Regions from separate parts of the Mesorhizobium silamurunense genome, predicted to be linked through region 3. Evidence: predicted binding sites of a transcription regulator. Region 3 holds the regulator's gene; each other region holds the start of a gene.
What was found. Region 3 encodes PhoB, which activates phosphate uptake and scavenging genes when phosphate is short. Its sites were predicted from a motif close to TGTCATNNANCTGTCAT; they were not measured.

Region 1 (5,971 bases), on a different contig from region 3:
GATTCCTGCGACGCCGACACGCCGCGCGAGGAATGGCACCGCGTCGGCATGGATTTTCACATCGAGCTGGCCAGGCTTTCCGGCAATGAATTCCTGCTTAGGGGAGTCCGCGATGCAATGACTAGGCTCTCCCGCGCGCGCTGGCTGGAAGTGCGCGACGAGGCGGCTCTCGGCCGCGCCTGGGCCGAGCACCATGCCATCCTGGCGGCCGTGCGGGCTGGTGACGCCGACGAGGCGGCGCGGCTGCTCTCGGCCCATATCACGGGCAGCCGCGACCGGCTGGTGACGTCGCTGCATGACGACCGGCGCGGCCTGCGGGCCAGGGGCTTCGCCGTCGTTGCCGCTTGATTGGCCCGTGCAGGCATTTTGGGCCTCGCTTCGCACACGTCGATGGCGTAAGAGCGGCGATGGAAAACAACCGTTTTGAAATACCGGTGACCGTCAAGTCGGCCACGGCTGGGCCCAATCAGCTCTTGCGCTCGGCCCGCGAGGCTTCGGATTACCTGCTCAACAGCTGGCCCGGAAAGCGCACGCCAAAGCACCGCGAAGCGCTGCAGGCCTGTCACGATGCCTTGGCGGGCGACAAGCCCGCTATGGGCGCGCGGCGCGCTTTCATTGCCGCAGCCCGCGAAGTGAACGTCTTCGTCAGCGACAAGGCGCCGGGCTAGCGCACCGAACCCGTACCGGACTGGCTGCCGGGCTCTATTCGGTCGCCTCCGCTCCAACGTCGGTTTTGTCCTCGGGTCTCGAACGCTCCTTGGCTGCGGCCTTTGCCGCCAGCTTCTCGGCCTTCTTGGCAGCCTTTTGCCGATCGCGCTCCTTGCGTTCCTGACCGTAATTCGGTGCTCGGGCCATATCGCTTCCTTTCATTTTGTGCGTCCTTGCTAGGAGCATTGGCCGCCAAACACAACAGCTATAAGGCGCGGCTGGCTTGCCTGGGCATCGCGGCCGGGGCTTGCAAGATGTGCGGCGCAATGCTGTAGGAGGTGCGGGGAACAACACCGCACTACTGAAACGACGGACGCATGGCCTCGCCCTTACGCACCGCAGCGCGGGTATTTTATTTCGTACGCAACATCACGCGCGATGTGGTGCCGCAGGCTCTCTTTCGCCAGCGCCTGGCCGGCCGCTTGCAGCAGGCGAAGCTCTCCAGCAAAACGGTCCGCGACCGGGTCAATTACTACAACAAGCTCGACCATAGCTTCGTGCCGAGCCCGGCTGCCATCCCGGCCGGTCGAATACCCAAATTCGGGAGCATGTACTATTACGACCTGAAGGAGTTCGCCCGCTACTTCGATCGCGACCTGCTCATCGATCTCGAGTTCGGCGATGTCGTCGACGTGCCGGCGATGCCGGCAATCGTCAAGGATCGGCCGATCCGCGACGGCAACGGCAACGCCGTGATCATGAAGCTCGACAAGTTCCGCCATTTCAACATGCCAAGGGACAATCTGTCCTTCGCCGACAAGCGCCCAATGGCGGTCTGGCGCGGCGATTTCAACAATCCGATCCGCAAGCGGTTCGTCGATGCCGTGCGCGACCTGCCGCTTTGCGATGTGGGCTCGCCCAAGCCGAGCGCGCCGGAGAACTACCGCAAGCCGTATCTCACGATCCCGCAGCAGCGGCAGTTCCGCTACATAGTCTCGCTCGAAGGCAACGACGTGGCGACGAACCTGAAATGGATCATGAGCTCGAATTCGCTCTGCCTGATGCCGCCTCCGACTTACGAGACCTGGTTCGCCGAAGCTGAACTCGAGGCCAATGTGCACTACGCGCCGCTGGCGCCGGATTTTTCGGACGTCGCCGACAAGATCGCCTATTTCGAAAAGCATCCGGCGGAAGCTCAACGCATCGTAACGGCAGCCAACGCTTATTGCCGCCGGTTCAGCAACGAAAAGGACGAGCGGGCGGTCTCGCTGCTCGTCCTCTACAAATATTTCGTGCTGAGCGGCCAGATCGAACCCGACCCGGAAGTCTGGCGGTTTATATCGGGCTGATCCCGCGCCTTTTCGGGCGCGGGACACTTTCGCAAAGCTTTCAGATGTCGCTGCGGTCGAGCACCAGATCGGCCGGGCCGAAGCGGTCCTTGGCGGTGAACTGCTGGTGCCAGTATGGGTAAAGCACCGGCGGCCTGCTGACGGCGTCGAGGCGCAGGCGTTCGTCCAGGGACAACGTCAGGCTTGCCGCGGCAAGATTGTCTTTGAGCTGGGTTTCGTTGCGGGCGCCGATCACCAGCGAGGAAACGGCCGGGCGGCCGAGCAGCCACGCAAGCGCCACTTGCGCCGCCGAAACGCCCCGCGCCTTGCCGATCTCGACCAGCACGTCGACGATCCGCCACAGCCTGTCCTCGTCGCGGATTGGTGGTTCGGACCAGCCGCCGAGCTGGCGCGCGGTCGGGCTGTCGCTGCGGTATTTGCCGGAAAGCAGGCCGCCGGCCAGCGGGCTCCACACCAGCACGCCAAGGCCCTGATCGACCGCGATCGGCAGCAGCTCGTACTCCGCCTCGCGCGCTTCCAGCGTGTAGTGGATCTGCTGCGTGACGAAGCGCGGCTGCTGGTGGCTGTCGCTGATAGAGAGCGCCTTCATCACCTGCCAGCCCGAATAGTTGGAGCAGCCGACATAGCGGACCTTGCCCTGGCCGACCAAAGTCTCGAGCGCGGCGATCGTCTCCTCCAGCGGCGTGACGCCATCCCATTCGTGTAGGAAATAGATGTCGATGACATCGGTCTTCAGCCGCTTCAGGCTCCTCTCGCATTCGCGGATCAGATGATGGCGCGACAGGCCTTCGTCGTTGGGGCCGTTGCCGATCCGCATGCGCACCTTGGAGGCGATCAGCACATCGTTCTTGCGCTTGCCGCCGAGTGCTTCGCCGACGATCTCCTCGGAAATGCCGTTCGAATAGACGTTGGCGGTGTCGATGAGGTTGATGCCGGCGTCGATGCAGGTGTCGATGATGCGCCTGGCCTCCGAAAGATCGGAATTGCCGACAGCGGCGAACGGGCCCGCGCCGCCGAAGGTCATCGTGCCAAGGGTCAATGTCGAAACCTTCAGGCCGGAACGGCCAAGGGTGCGGTATTCCATGTCTGGTCCTCGCGATTTTGTTTTGAAGAGGCGCGCCGTGGCGTGCGCCGGAAAGAAGCGGGGGCATTTGTAGGACAATTCGAGCGGCTTGTCGCCTCGCCATCGATACGGACCGATCACATATCGGCTATCCCCGGTTGCCGGTGTGCGCTTGCAATAAAACCGTCATTGCGGGCCTGTATCTCAGTCGGCTTACGGAGTTGCGTTTCCGGCCAATGGCTGGAAGGCATCCGAGGCGATGGTGGCCGACAGGCAGGAGCTGCGCAATGAACGAACTCAAAACGAATTCCGGAGCCAAGGATTGGCTGGAGGCCGAGCTCGAGGACACGCTCGACGAGGATTATGAGCTGGAGATTTCCGAGCCTGCGCTGTCGCTCGAGATCGCCAGGATCTACAAGAACGCGCATCCGCCTTCCATCGAGCGCCTGACCTACTTCCGCGAACTGTTGCGGTTGCAGTCCGAACTGATCAAGCTGCAGTCCTGGGTCGCCTACCACAAGAAGAAGCTGGTCGTGGTCTTCGAAGGCCGCGACTCCGCTGGCAAGGGCGGCGTCATCAAGCGCATCACGCAGCGGCTCAATCCGCGCATCTGCCGAGTGGTGGCGCTGCCGGCGCCGACGGAGCGCGAGAAGTCGCAATGGTATTTCCAGCGTTATGTCCCGCACCTGCCAGCCGGCGGCGAGATCGTGCTGTTCGACCGCTCCTGGTACAACCGCTCCGGCGTCGAGCGTGTGATGGGCTTTGCCAATCCCGAGCAGGTGGAAGAATTCTTCCGCGACGTGCCGGAATTCGAGCGCATGCTGGTGCGTTCGGGCATCACGCTGGTGAAGTACTGGTTCTCCATCACCGACGAGGAGCAGCAGATGCGCTTTTTAATGCGCATCCACGACCCAATGAAGCAGTGGAAGCTGTCGCCCATGGACCTGCAGTCGCGGGTGCGCTGGGAGCAGTACACCAAGGCCAAGGAAGAGACCTTTGCCCGCACCAACATCAAGGAAGCGCCCTGGTTCATCGTCGAGGGCAACGACAAGAAGCGGGCGCGGCTGAACTGCATCGACCACCTGTTGCAGCAGATGCCCTATGAGGAGGTGCCGCACGAGGAGATCACGCTGCCGGAACGCGTCTTCAATCCCGAATACGAGCGCCAGGTGCTGCCGCGTGAGCTTTACGTGCCGGAGAAGTACTGAGAGCACTTCTCCTCTCCCCTTGCGGGAGAAGGTGGATCGGCGCGCAGCGCCGAGACGGATGAGGGTTATCGCCAATCTGGAACACCCCTCATCCGTCGCCTTCGGTGACACCTTCTTCCACAAGGGGAGAAGGGGAGCCCCTTATGCCCTTTCGATCATCACATGCGTGGCATCCGCCGTCGCGACCTGGCTGGTGCAACGGTAGCAGAGCTTCAGCATGTCGAGGCCGGCGAAAAGATGCTCGCCGGAGCCGAGCAGGATCGGCGAGATCGCGAGATGCATCTCGTCGATCAGCTTCTTCTGGAGATATTGCCGGATGGTCGAAACGCCGCCGCCGACGCGCACGTCCTTGCCGCCGGCCGCGGCCCTTGCCTGTTCGAGCGCTGAATGGATGCCGTCGGTGACGAAGTAAAACGTCGTGCCGCCCTCCATGACGATCGGCGTCCGCCTGTGGTGGGTGAGCACGAAGACCGGCACGTGATAGGGCGGGTTGTCGCCCCACCAGCCCTTCCAGTTCTCGTCGGGCCAATCGCCGCGGATCGGCCCGAACATGTTGCGGCCGAGGATCCAGGCGCCGACATTCTCGAAGCTGCGCACGGTGAAGCTGTCATCGATGTCGGTGGTGCCGCCGTCCTTGCCGACCACCATCTCGCGAAAGGTGCGGGTGCCGATCATCCATTTATGCAGGTTCTCACCGCCGACGCCGAGCGGGTTTTCGAGAGTTTGATCGGGACCGGCGCCGTAGCCGTCGAGCGACAGGGTGAAAGCATTGACACGCAGCTTGGACATCGTTGCCTCCTAAGCCAGTTGTAATTTGCAAGCAGTTATGGAGTAGCTTAACTGATTGCGGAATGCAAGCAGTATCTCCGGCGAGCAAAATCAACTCACCCGAGCGGACGTCCGGGCGACGCAGCGAGAATTAAAAGCGGCAGAGGAGGGAGCCTAGCCCCTCAGCAACTCCGCCACGGTCGGCGCGAAATAGGTGAGGATGCCGTCGCAACCGGCGCGCTTGAGCGCGAGAAGCGATTCCAGCATCGCCTTTTCGCCGTCGATCCAGCCATTGGCGCTGGCGGCCTTGATCATCGAATATTCGCCCGAAACCTGGTAGGCGAAGGTCGGCATCTGGAATTCGTCCTTCAGCCGGCGGATGATGTCGAGATAGGGGAGCCCCGGCTTCACCATCAGCATGTCGGCGCCTTCGGCCAGATCCTGCTCGGCCTCGCGCACGGCCTCGTCGGAATTGGCGTGGTCGATATAGTAGGTCTTCTTGTCGCCCTTGAGCAGGCCTGCGGTGCCAACGGCCTCGCGATAGGGGCCGTAGAAGGCGGAGGCGAATTTCGTCGCATAGGACATGATCGCCACGTCCTGGAAACCGTTGGCATCGAGCGCGTCGCGGATCGCGCCGATGCGGCCGTCCATCATGTCGGACGGCGCAATGATGTCCGCGCCCGCCGCCGCCTGGATGACGGCTGCGGCTGTGACCTGCTCGACGGTCTCGTCATTGACGATGATGCCGTCGCGCAAAATGCCGTCATGGCCGTGGCTGGTGAACGGATCGAGCGCGGCGTCGGTGATGATGCCGATCTCCGGCACCGCGTCCTTGATGGCGCGCGTGGCGCGGTTGATGATGTTTTCCGGATCGAGGATGTGTGAACCGGTCTGGTCGCGCAGCGAAAGCTCGATATTGGGGAAAGTGGCGATCG
Region 2 (5,971 bases), on a different contig from region 3:
CAATGCACGCCGAGATAGACGCGGCTGGTTCCGACCAGCACCGTGGTGAGCACGGCGAGGCCGAGCACGAAGATCTTCGTCCTGCGGTTCGGCAGGAAGCGCGCGGCGAGTGAGCCCAGCGTGAGATAGGTCACCGCCGACAGCATCGCGTGGCCGCTCGGAAAGGACAGTGACGTCTCGTTGACGAGATGCGAGACAAGATCGGGGCGGGGCCGGTCGACCTCGTGCTTGAGCAGGCTGGACACCACCTGCCCGCCCGCCACCGAAACGAACACGAACAGTGCCGTCGCCGGTCGGCGCATCAGCAGAAAATAGACGATCGCCGCAGTCGTGATCAGCACCACCACGGTGGAGCTGCCCAAGCTGGTGATGTCGCGCATCGCGCCTTGAAGCCAGGGTGGACCGATCGGGCTGTCCGGCTGTCCGGCATGGCGGAAGGCGAGCAGGATTTCCGTGTCGAAGGCGTGCGGGGTCGTGGCGCGCGCCACCTCCATGAGTTCCAGCAGGCCCCATAGCCCGCAGGCGATCGCCAGCCCGGCCAGAAGCACCGGGAATTCTATTCTGTTGAGCAGCGCCTTGGCGGTCGATTTCATTCGATGCCCACTTTGTTCGATGCCCACTTTGTTCGATGCCCACTTTGTTCGATGCCCTTCGGTCCAGCTACAGCCGCTGCATATAGGGCCCGAGCGTGATCAGCGCGACGGCGGCGATCGCCAGCACGACGCCGGTCGCCTGCAATGCATTCAATCGCTCGCCGAAGAAGACCAGTGCAACGACATTCACCGACACCAGTTGGATCACCGCCGACAGGCTGAACGACACCGACATGCCGAATTCGCGGATCAGCCGGAGCATGATCAGATTGCCGGCGGAATAGAGCGCGAGCGTCAAAAGGATCTTGGCCAGGCTCGGCGCCAGTCCCCATTGTTTGGCCGCCATCGCCGCCAGCAGGAAGATCACCGTCGAAACGCCAAGCTGCGCCAATCCCCAGAAACTCACGTTTTCATCCCTCCTGAAGCGGCCGTCGCCGCGCCCGTCGCCGTTCTTGTTTCCGAAGCGCGCGAAGCCGTCAAGCTGATCGCGTCGGGCGAGGCACGCTGCGACGGGATCGAAGCCGGATGTCGCAAAATACGCCTCGCAGCCATGGTTGGCGCCTTTGCGTCGAGGCCGCTCTTGGATCCGCTCGCCGGGTTGTTGTGCCCGTAATTGGCACCGGTGCATGCGCGGCCGGAGGCGAACAATCGTCAGTCGGCAAATCGACCTTGTTTAATCATGCCGATGTCACGAAAATGTGATCGGCCGCCTATAGGGATCGACAGGTCACACGTTCCAGCCACCTCAAGAGCCAGAGGACAGCTTATGACCCAATCCCCCGAGACCCGCTTCCGCACCAGCCTGCTCGAGGAAAATGACGGCCCGCCCGTCAATCCCACCGACAACCGCACCATGGGCGAGATCATCGCCGCGCGCTTCTCTCGCCGCGGTTTCCTGAAGGGTTCGCTGGCCGTCTCGGCCATTGCCGCCACCGTCAGCCCGCTTGCGCTCGTCGCGGCAGACGACGCGCGCGCCACCGAAGGCTCCGCCTTCAAATTCGACGAGCTCGAGGCTGGCATCGACGACAAGCACCATGTCGCGCCGGGCTACGACGCCGACGTGCTCTTGCGCTGGGGCGACCCGCTGTTTGCCGATTCGCCGGGGTTCGATCCGACCAGGCAGTCGGCCGAGGCTCAGGCCAGGCAGTTCGGCTACAACAACGACTATGTCGGCTATATCCCGATCGACGGCTCGGCCGAGCATGGTCTGCTGGTCGTCAACCACGAATACACCAACCCGCATCTGATGTTCCCGGGCATCGTCAAGACCGTCGACAAGGACGGCAAGAAGGCCGCCGAGGTGGCGCCGCTCAGCAGGGAGCAGGTCGATGTCGAGATGGCGGCGCATGGCGGCACCATCGTCGAGATCCGCAAGGAAGGCGGCAAATGGCAGGTGGTGCGCGACGGCAAGCTCAACCGCCGCATCATGTCCACCACCGAAATGGCGCTTTCCGGTCCGGTCGCCGGCCATGATCGCGTCAAGACCAATGCCGATCCGTCCGGCACCAAGGTCATCGGCACCGTCAACAATTGCGCCGGCGGCGTCACCCCCTGGGGCACCTATGTGATGGCCGAGGAGAACATCCATGGCTATTTCTCGGGCGAATTGCCGGAAGGCCACAAGGAAGCCGGCAACTACAAGCGCCTCGGCATTCCGGAAGGCGCCTATGAATGGGGTGCCCATTACGACCGCTTCAACCTTGCCAAGGAGCCGAACGAGCCCAACCGCTTCGGCTGGATCGTCGAGGTCGACGTCAACGATCCGAATTCGGTGCCGAGGAAGCGCACCGCCATGGGCCGCTTCAAGCATGAGGGCGCCGAATCGATCGTCGCCGAGGACGGCCGTGTCGTCTTCTATCTCGGCGACGACGAACGCTTCGACTATGTCTACAAATTCGTCACCGCTGGGAAGTTTAATCCCAATGACCTCGCGGCCAACATGGACCTGCTCGACGACGGCACGCTGCATGTGGCGAAGTTCGCCGAGGACGGCTCGGTCGAATGGATGCCGATCGTGTTCGGCCAAGGCCCGCTGACGGCGGAGAACGGGTTCGCCAGCCAGGCCGACGTGCTGATCGAGACCCGCCGCGCCGCCGACCTGCTCGGCGCCACCAAGATGGATCGCCCGGAAGACATCCAGCCCAATGCCGGCAACGGCAAGGTCTATGTCATGCTGACCAACAATTCGAAGCGCAAGGCCGACCAGGTCGACGCGGCAAACCCGCGCGCGGAAAACGCCTTCGGCCACATCATCGAGATCGTCGAGGACGGCGGCGACTTCGCCGCCACCAAGGGCAAGTGGGAAGTGCTGTTGAAATGCGGCGACCCCTCGGTGGCCGATGTCGGCGCCACCTTCTCGACAGCGACCACCGCCAATGGCTGGTTCGGCATGCCTGACAATTGCGCCGTCGATTCCGCCGGTCGCCTCTGGGTCGCCACCGACGGCCAGGGGCCGAAGGCCACCGGCCGCACCGACGGCCTCTGGGCGGTCGACACCGAGGGTGCTGCGCGGGCGACCTCAAAACTGTTCTTCCGCGTGCCGATCGGCGCCGAAATGTGCGGCCCGCTGTTTTCGCCGGACGACCAGACCGCTTTCGTCGCCGTCCAGCATCCGGCCGACGGCGGCGACGACTGGGAAGGTTTTGGACGCCCGTCCTACTACGAGGACCCGTCGACCCGCTGGCCGGACTTCAAGCCGGACATGCCGGTGCGGCCGGCCGTCGTCGCGATCACCAAGCAGGGCGGCGGCAAGATCGCGGTTTGATAGGCCGGGTCTCTGCAGACCAGAAGGAAGGGTTCCGGTGATCCGGGATCCTTCCTCTCATGTCGACAATCACCCCGCACGTCGAATCACGGCCATGTTCAGGGTGCTTCTCAACCGGAAGCCGATGGACTCGTAGAGCGTTATGGCGGCAGCGTTGCTGTCATAGGCGTGGAGATAGGGAATCTCTCCGCGCGCCATGATCCGGTTTGCCACGAAGAGCGACAGCAGCCTGGCAAGGCCGCCGCCGCGGAAGTCCGGATGCGAGCAGACGCCGCTGAGTTCTGAGTAGCCGGGCTGCTTCATGCGCTCGCCGGCCATCGCCGAGAGCCTGCCGTCGATCTTCACGCCCCAGAACTCGCCGAGGCTTAAGGCTTCCAGTGTGAACGGGCCTGGCTTGGTGAGCGATGCCAGGGCGAGCATCTCGGCCGCATCGTGCCGTGTCAGTCGCTGCACACGCTCATCGGACACCGTCTGCACCGGTTGCTCGGCGACCATCTGCACCAGGGACGCTGTCGAAACCGCGGAAAGCTCCACAGGCAGGACGATCCTGTCCGTCTGAACCAGGATCGAGCTTTCAAGCGATGGGAGAAGCTTGCCCAGCGCGCGCAGGCTTTCCGCATCGTCCGCCGCGGTGGCGGCGAAAGGAACGATCGACGGCCGGTACCGCCGGGCAAGATTGTCGCCTTCCGCGAAGGCCTGATGGCGCGTTGCAAGCGCGCTCCAGATGGGACGGTCGAGAACGTGTTTCATGGCGCGACGGCCTTGGGCGCGACGGCCTTGGCTTTTTCCGCGCGCCGGTGGAGCGGGGTCGCGGCCAGCCGATCCTCGATGGCTGCGAGCTGGCCGAGAAGAGGCCCGGAGAGGTCCGCGCACAATTGCGCGACCGCGTCCTCGATGCGCGGCCAGACGTCGCGCTTGGCGGTGTCGACCAGCCGCTGGCCGTTCGCCGAGAGGGAGACGATCCTGCGTCGCTGGTCGTCGTTCGATTGCATGACCTCGACCAGGCCGAGGTCGGTGAGGAGCGACACGGCCCGCGTCACGCCCGGCTGCGCGACGCCGAGGGACTGCGCCAGCTCGCCGACCGGCAGCGGCCCCAGCCTGTCGAGCGCGGCGAGCAGGGGATACTGGCTCGACTGGATCCGCACATCCAGACGATCGAGCACGCGCTGCGTGTCGGCCTGCAACTGCTCGCCAATGCGCTTCAGCCTGCTGCCGAGGCAGACAAAGCCGAGGGACCGCAGAATGTCTTCCATCGTCGACCTGCCGGAGCGAAAAACGATAACTTGATATATAACATTGCATGGACTTTGGCAATATGACTTGGCGATGCAAGCCGGTCAGTGCCGGCTTCGGCCGGCAGACATTCCCTCTTCATTCGCGGTCGATAGCATCCTATATGGCGCTGGCGCGACATGACCGATAATCGGTCGCGCCAAGGCGACTGATTCGAGGCCCGCGGGCTGCGGGTCTCTGTTCATCGGCACGCGGAAGCTCATGCCCTCCCTGCGTATCTATATCGACAGGTTTCTTGAAGGCGCGGCGCCCAAGGTGCCGCGCCGCGAGCTGACGCATCTCGAGCGCCTGGCGCTGGTTCGGCGGCATGGCGACTTCTCGCTCGCCTATTCCACCGCCGTGCAGCAGAAGCTGTCCTATTTCAGCGACGGCGACGGCTACATCGCCTTCGGCACCAAGATGAAGCACCATTTCGCCCTCGGCGATCCGGTGGTCGATCCGGCGGACAGGCCCGGCTATATCAAGCGCTTCGTCGAGGCTGCCGGCGGCCCCTGGTTCGTCCAGATCGGCGCCGCCACGGCAAAGGTGCTGGCCGGGCTCGGCTATCAGGTCAACCGGCTGGGTGTCGACACCAGCCTGCAATTGCCGGCGCATGATTTCTCGGGCAAGCGCAACGAAACCGTGCGCTATTCCGAGCGCTGGCTGGCGAAGAAGGGCTTCACCTTCGCCGAGGACAGGGCCAACATGCTCCTCGCCGAGGTTTCGCGGCTGTCCGAGAATTGGCGCGGCGAGCGCATCGTCAAGCGCTGGGAGATGGGCTTCCTCAACCGTCCCTTCGCCGACCATCTCGGCGCCGACATGCGCCGCTTCGTCCTGCATGGTCCCGAAGGCGAGCTCGTCGCCATCCTCGATTTCGATCCGCTGTTCAGCGGCGGCAAGGTCATCGGCTACACCACCGCCTTCAAGCGCAAGCAGGTCGACGCCACCCCGCATGCCGAGATCGGCCTGACCAAGTACGCCGTCGACCGCTTTCGCGAGGAAGGCATTTCGGTCGTCACGCTCGGCCTGTCGCCGCTGCTCGATGTGGAACCGAGCGGCTTTGCCGAATCGAATTTCTGGCGCGGCGCCTTCCAGCGCGCCTACCAGTCGCCCTGGGTCAACCGCTCGCGCTTCAACCTGCAGGGCCAGGCCGCCTTCAAGCGCCGCTTCCACGGGCTGGAGGAACCGACCTACATCGCCTTCCGAAGAGGGACGCTGATGGAGATGCTGGGGCTGCTGCGGCTGATCAAGGCGATTTGAAATAGGCCCTATTTCCTCTCCCACGCTCCGCGGGGCGAGGAACCGCCCCTTCGTCGGCCCGTCAGTTCCTGAGCCGATACCC
Region 3 (5,971 bases):
TTCTGCCACTATTCTGCAACGGCTCCGGAGGGAAGCGCAGAACCGCTTTCCATCGGAACGGAATGAAGCGAATCCAGGGCGGTTCGGTAGCTATATCCGGAACTGAACCGATCTGGCGCGTCGCCAACGGCCCATGCATTATCAAAGAGGCCGCGCTGCCCGGAAGGAAGGAAAAATGTCGGTCGGAATCCGCCACGACGACCTGCGCCGGCGCAATCGCGCCATGGTGCTCTCGGCCGTGCGCCGGGCCGGCCAGCCGTCGCGCACGGAAATCGCCGCGACCACCGGGCTCAGCCACTCGACCATTTCGGCGATCTCCGCGGACCTGATCCAGGAAGGCATCCTCGCCGAGAGCAAGCCGAGCGAGACCGTGTCGCTGAAGCGCGGCCGGCCGCAGGTCGGCCTCGCCCTCAATCCCGAGGCGACGGCGGTAGTGACGGTGGTGCTGTCGCTGAATTTCCTCTCCGTCGCCGTCATCGACTATGCCGGCCAGGTCATCGCCGAGGAGCAGCGTCGCCTCGACACGCTGACCATGCCGCGCGACGAGCTGATCGGCGAATGCACGGCGATCGTCCGGCGCCGGCTGGAAGATCCGGACCTCGATGTCGCCAGCGTCGCCCGCCTCGCCATGGGCATCCAGGGCATCACCGATTCCCATGCTCGCGCCATGCTGTGGTCGCCGATCACGCCGCTGACCGACATTCCCTTCGCCGACATCCTGGAGAAGGAATTCGGCATTCCAGCCACCATGGAGAACGACTGCAACATGATGGCGGTGGCGCTGCAATGGCGCGACCCCGACCGCTATCGCGACAATTTCATCGCCATCCTGCTCTCGCATGGCATCGGCATGGGGCTGGTGCTCAAGGGCGACCTGTTCACCGGCACGCATTCCTCAGGCGGCGAGTTCGGCCACATGATCCACCGTCCGGGCGGCGCGCTCTGCCGCTGCGGACGCCGCGGCTGCGTCGAGGCCTATGCTGGCAACTACGCCATCTGGCGCAGCGCCATGGGGATGAGCGAGGACGCCGAGCCGGTCGATGTCGGCGACGCCGACATGCGCGCGCTCGCCGCCAAGGCGCGCGAGAAAGACGGCCCGGAGCGCGCGGCCTATCGCCGGGCGGGCGAGGCGCTGGGCTTCGGCCTCGGCAGCCTGTTCGCGCTCATCGACCCGGCGCCGGTCGCCATGGTCGGTGTCAGCGCCGCGGCCTTCGACCTGATAGAGCCGGCGCTGCGCGAGGCGATCGCCCAGACCGCCGGCGGCCAGCACTCGCAGTCGATCTCCTTCGACACCGAGCCGAACGAATTGCCGCTGATCCGCGAAGGTTGCGCCATACGCGCGCTGACCTTCGTCGACCAGGAGATTTTAGCGCCGGGTATACAGACGAGACACAGCGCGACAGGGTGAACCCTATGCCCGTCGACGCTTTGAAAGCGCCCGCCACAAATCGGCTTCATCTGTGATGCCGTCTTGAAAGAGGCCGATCACATCCCGAGCGAGTTCTTCTCTCTGATCTTTGTCCTTTAGGGCTAGCCGGCGCTCGGTGCACAGCCTGTCAAATACCCGCTGGAGCGTATCCAGATCAGCGGGACCGAACACTCCGCCGTGGCCTGAGAGAGGCATGACAGCCGCCCTCGATAACCCTGCCTATATTCTGCCACCAACAGCGCCGCTCGAAAAGGCGATTCAATCCGTACCAGTCCGAAGCCCGACTTAAATGGTCGCGGCTCAACGCCAGCATTTTCCAGGAAAGGAAGTCGAGTTCATCCGCTGGCATGGAACCGGCCCCGTCCGTCCGGGTTGACCAGATGGTCCGGCCTGCTTTCTTTCTGGTGACACAGGATCGCAGGCCGGACCATACACGGGGAGTAGCCGGCTACTCCCGGTGCGGGCTAGACCTTTTCTAGACCAAGTCGTAATCGCTGGCCTTCGGCATAGACCATAGCGAAGGTCTCAAGCTCGAATGAGGTGCGGCATAGACCATAGCGAAGGTCTCAAGCTCGAATGAGGTGGTGGCTTCTCCACCATCCTCGATCACCCGAACGAACCATTCGCCGCAGGTTTCAATCACTTCGATTTTGGGGGATTTGGCTTCGTTTCTCCGGACGTTATCCATCGCAGCTCTCCTCAGGGAAGCAATGGGAAACGTCGATTTTTATAAATCCAGATCGGCGTTTTTCAATATCAAAATATGCTTACGGAACGATAACGCGCGACGGTCGTTATTGTTATTCGCCAATAGAGCCGGAGAGGAGCAAGCCGGTCGACGCTATCGTTCAGCTGCTTGTTAAAGATACCGGCATTCCCGAAAATCAAGCGCTCGAACTCATCTTCCCGATGGGCTTGAACTGAACTCGCTTGTGCGCGAGGCGAAGATCATCAAATCCGGTCGGTAAACGGGCTGGTCGCAGGCCGGCCGCACCTGCATATCAGCGCATCGTTAATCTTCCCTGATCGCGTAGCCCGCCCCGCGGATGGTCCGGATCACGTCCGGCATGCGGCCGTTGTTGACCGCCTTGCGCAGGCGTCCGACATGCACGTCGACCGTACGCTCGTCGATATAGATCGTCTCGCCCCAGACATTGTCGAGCAACTGGCTGCGCGAGAACACCCGGCCGGGATGGCGCATCATGAATTCGAGCAGCCGGAACTCGGTCGGGCCGAGCCTGATCTCGCTCTTCTTGCGGTAGACGCGGTGCGATTCACGGTCGAGCACGATGTCGCCGACCTTGAGCACGCTGGACAGCACTTCCGGCTTGGCGCGGCGCAACAGCGCCTTGACCCTGGCCATGAATTCCGGCGTCGAGAACGGCTTGACCAGGTAATCGTCGGCGCCCGTCGAGAGGCCGCGCACCCTGTCGCTTTCCTCGCCGCGCGCGGTCAGCATGATGATAGGCAGCCGTTCTGTCTCGGGCCGCATCCTGAGCCGCCGGCAAAGCTCGATGCCGGAAACCGCCGGCACCATCCAGTCGAGCACCAGAAGGTCGGGCACGTTCTCCTGCAGGCGGATCTCGGCTTCGTCACCGCGGGTAACCACCTCGACCTGATAGCCCTCGGATTCGAGGTTGTAGCGGAGCAGCACCCCCAGCGGCTCCTCGTCCTCCACCACCATGATGCGTGGCGCGATCATATAGCAGGTACCTTCGCTGTCAGGCCGCCGGCGCCGACATCGCCGTTTCGTCCTGTTTCGGACGGTTCGCGGGCAATTGCGTGCCGGTCAGCACATAGTAGGCGTTCTCGGCGATATTGGTCACATGGTCGCCGATGCGCTCCAGATTCTTGGCGCAGAACAGAAGATGCGTGCAGGCCGTGATGTTGCGCGGATCCTCCATCATGTAGGTCAGCAGCTCGCGGAAGACGGAGGTGTATTTGACGTCGATGCGCTCGTCGTCGTTCCTGAGCTTGGCGAGCGCCGCGGCGTCGCCCGCCGTGTATTCCTCGATCACGCCCTGGACCTGGATCAGCACCAGTTGCGCCATCGAGTCGATGGAGTGCGATAGGTCGCGCGGCGCGGCGCTGACGCCGACGGAGCCGACGCGCTTGGCGATATTCTTGGCAAGATCGCCGATGCGCTCGAGATCGCCGGCCATGCGGATCGCGCCGACCACGCTGCGCAGGTCGTCGGCCATCGGCTGGCGTTTCGCGATCAGCGTGATGGCGCGATCGTCGAGCTCGCGCTGCCGCGCGTCCATGATGGCATCGTCGGAGACCACGCGCTGCGCCATCGCGTTGTCGGAGTTCAGCAGAGCCTTGGTCGACGCGCCGACCATCGAGCCGGCAAGATCGCCCATGTCACGGATGAGCTGGCTGATCTGCCTCAGATCCTCGTCGAAGGAAGCGACCGTATGGGCCATGATTGTGTCCTCGTATGAACTCAGCCGAAGCGGCCGGTGATGTAGTCCTGCGTGCGCTTCTCGCGAGGCGAGGTGAATATCTTCTCGGTCCGGTCGAACTCGACCAGCTCGCCGAGATACATGAACGCCGTCTGCCGCGACACGCGCGCCGCCTGCTGCATGTTGTGGGTGACGATCACGATCGTGTAGTCGGCCTGCAGCTCGTCTATCAGCTCCTCGATCTTGGCGGTCGACAGCGGATCGAGCGCCGAGGCCGGCTCGTCGAGCAGGATGACCTCCGGCTTCACCGCTACCGTGCGGGCGATGCAGAGCCGCTGCTGCTGGCCGCCGGAGAGGCTGAGGCCACTGGCATTGAGCTTGTCCTTGACCTCGTTCCAAAGCGCCGCACGCTTCAGCGCCTGCTCGACGCGGTTGTCCATCTCGGCCTTGCTGATCTTCTCATACAGCCTGACGCCGAAGGCGATGTTCTCGTAGATAGACATCGGGAACGGAGTCGGCTTCTGGAACACCATGCCGATCTTGGTCCTGAGCAGATTGAGATCCTGCGAGCGGTCGAGGATGTTCTTGCCGTCGAGCAGCACCTGACCCTCGGCGCTCTGCTTCGGGTAAAGTTCGTAGATGCGGTTCAGCACGCGCAGCAGCGTCGACTTCCCGCAGCCCGACGGTCCGATGAAGGCGGTGACGCTGCGCTCCGGCAGCGACAGGTTGATGTCCTTCAGCGCCTTCGACTGGCCATAGTAGAAGTTGAGGTTCTTGACCTCGATCTTAGCCTTCTCGACGGCCGTCTCGGCTACGTTAAGGTCGGTGGACAACATCGGTTTCATCTGTCCTCTCTGCGTCCGGTAAGGCTGCGGGCGAAAATGCTCAGCCCGAGAACCGTCAGGGTGATTATGAGTGCGCCCGTCCAGGCCAGCTGCTGCCATTCCTCATAGGGGCTGAGCGCAAACTGGAAGATGGTCACCGGCAGGCTGGCCATCGGCGCGTTGAGATTGCTCGACCAGAACTGATTGTTGAGCGCGGTGAAGAGCAGTGGCGCCGTCTCGCCCGAAATGCGGGCGATCGCCAGCAATATGCCGGTGACGATGCCGGAAAGCGCGGCGCGATAAGCGACGGAGCGGATCACCACCCAGCGCGGCGCGCCGATGGCGGTGCCGGCTTCGCGCAGCGCGTTGGGCACAAGGTTGAGCATGTCCTCGGTGGTGCGCACCACGACAGGGATCACCAGGATGGACAGCGCCACCGCGCCGGCGATCGCCGAGAAATGGCCCATCGGGCGCACCAGCAGCTCATAGACGAACAGGCCGACGATGATCGACGGCGCCGACAACAGGATGTCGTTGATGAAACGCACCACCGTGGTGAGACGCGAGAAGCGACCGTACTCGGCCATATAGGTTCCGGCGAGCACGCCGATCGGCGTGCCGACGATGATGCCGATGATGGTCATCACGATGCTGCCGTAGATGGCGTTGAGCAGGCCGCCGGCGTCGCCGGGCGGCGGCGTCATTTCCGTGAACACCGAAAGCGAGACGCCGGACAGGCCCTTATAGACCAGCGCGCCAAGGATCAGCGCCAGCCAGGCAAGGCCGATGCCCGCGGCGATGACGCACAGCGCCATCATCACGCCATTCTTGCGCTTGCGTCTCTGATGAAGCGACATGGCTACCGACATCGGTCAGGCTCCCGTGCGGCTATCGATGCGCAACAACATGTAGCGCGCGATGGCGAGGATGATGAAGGTGATGATGAAGAGGATCAGGCCGAGCGACACCAGCGAGGATGTGTAGAGCTCGCCATCGGCCTCGGTGAACTCGTTGGCGATGGTCGCCGAGATCGTCGTTCCCGGCGCAAACAGCGAGGCGCTGATGCGGTGTGCGTTGCCGATGACGAAGGTGACGGCCATCGTTTCGCCGAGCGCGCGGCCAAGACCGAGCATGACGCCGCCCATGATGCCGACGCGAGTGTAGGGAATGGTCACGCGCCGGGTCACTTCCCAGGTCGTGCAGCCGATGCCATAGGCCGATTCCTTGAGCACCGCGGGCACCGTATCGAACACGTCCTTGGTGATCGAGGTGATGAAAGGCAGAACCATGATGGCAAGAATGAGCGATGACGT

Region 1: a site for PhoB is predicted at 3,234-3,250, ahead of ppk2 (polyphosphate kinase 2). Genes of this name have one in related genera too.
Region 2: a site for PhoB is predicted at 1,280-1,296, ahead of AU465_RS27670 (PhoX family protein). Genes of this name have one in related genera too.

The regions. Positions count from the first base shown of each region.
Region 1 covers NZ_LPVS01000106.1:22,050-28,020, reverse strand. The annotation lists gene AU465_RS32290 (GntR family transcriptional regulator) at 1-348, shown strand, start outside; gene AU465_RS32285 (DUF982 domain-containing protein) at 408-668, shown strand; gene AU465_RS32280 (hypothetical protein) at 703-855, opposite strand; gene AU465_RS32275 (glycosyl transferase family 90) at 1,026-1,997, shown strand; gene AU465_RS32270 (aldo/keto reductase) at 2,038-3,081, opposite strand; gene ppk2 (polyphosphate kinase 2) at 3,348-4,268, shown strand; gene AU465_RS32260 (dihydrofolate reductase family protein) at 4,410-5,057, opposite strand; gene hemB (porphobilinogen synthase) at 5,211-5,971, opposite strand, start outside.
Region 2 covers NZ_LPVS01000092.1:71,098-77,068, forward strand. The annotation lists gene AU465_RS27660 (phosphatase PAP2 family protein) at 1-593, opposite strand, end outside; gene AU465_RS27665 (hypothetical protein) at 661-999, opposite strand; gene AU465_RS27670 (PhoX family protein) at 1,360-3,357, shown strand; gene AU465_RS27675 (GNAT family N-acetyltransferase) at 3,427-4,107, opposite strand; gene AU465_RS27680 (MarR family winged helix-turn-helix transcriptional regulator) at 4,104-4,610, opposite strand; gene AU465_RS27685 (phosphatidylglycerol lysyltransferase domain-containing protein) at 4,852-5,889, shown strand; gene AU465_RS27690 (ABC transporter permease) at 5,951-5,971, opposite strand, start outside.
Region 3 covers NZ_LPVS01000070.1:199,584-205,554, forward strand. The annotation lists gene AU465_RS20250 (ROK family transcriptional regulator) at 176-1,408, shown strand; gene AU465_RS20255 (hypothetical protein) at 1,905-2,117, opposite strand; gene phoB (phosphate regulon transcriptional regulator PhoB) at 2,442-3,131, opposite strand; gene phoU (phosphate signaling complex protein PhoU) at 3,151-3,858, opposite strand; gene pstB (phosphate ABC transporter ATP-binding protein PstB) at 3,876-4,679, opposite strand; gene pstA (phosphate ABC transporter permease PstA) at 4,676-5,527, opposite strand; gene pstC (phosphate ABC transporter permease subunit PstC) at 5,531-5,971, opposite strand, start outside.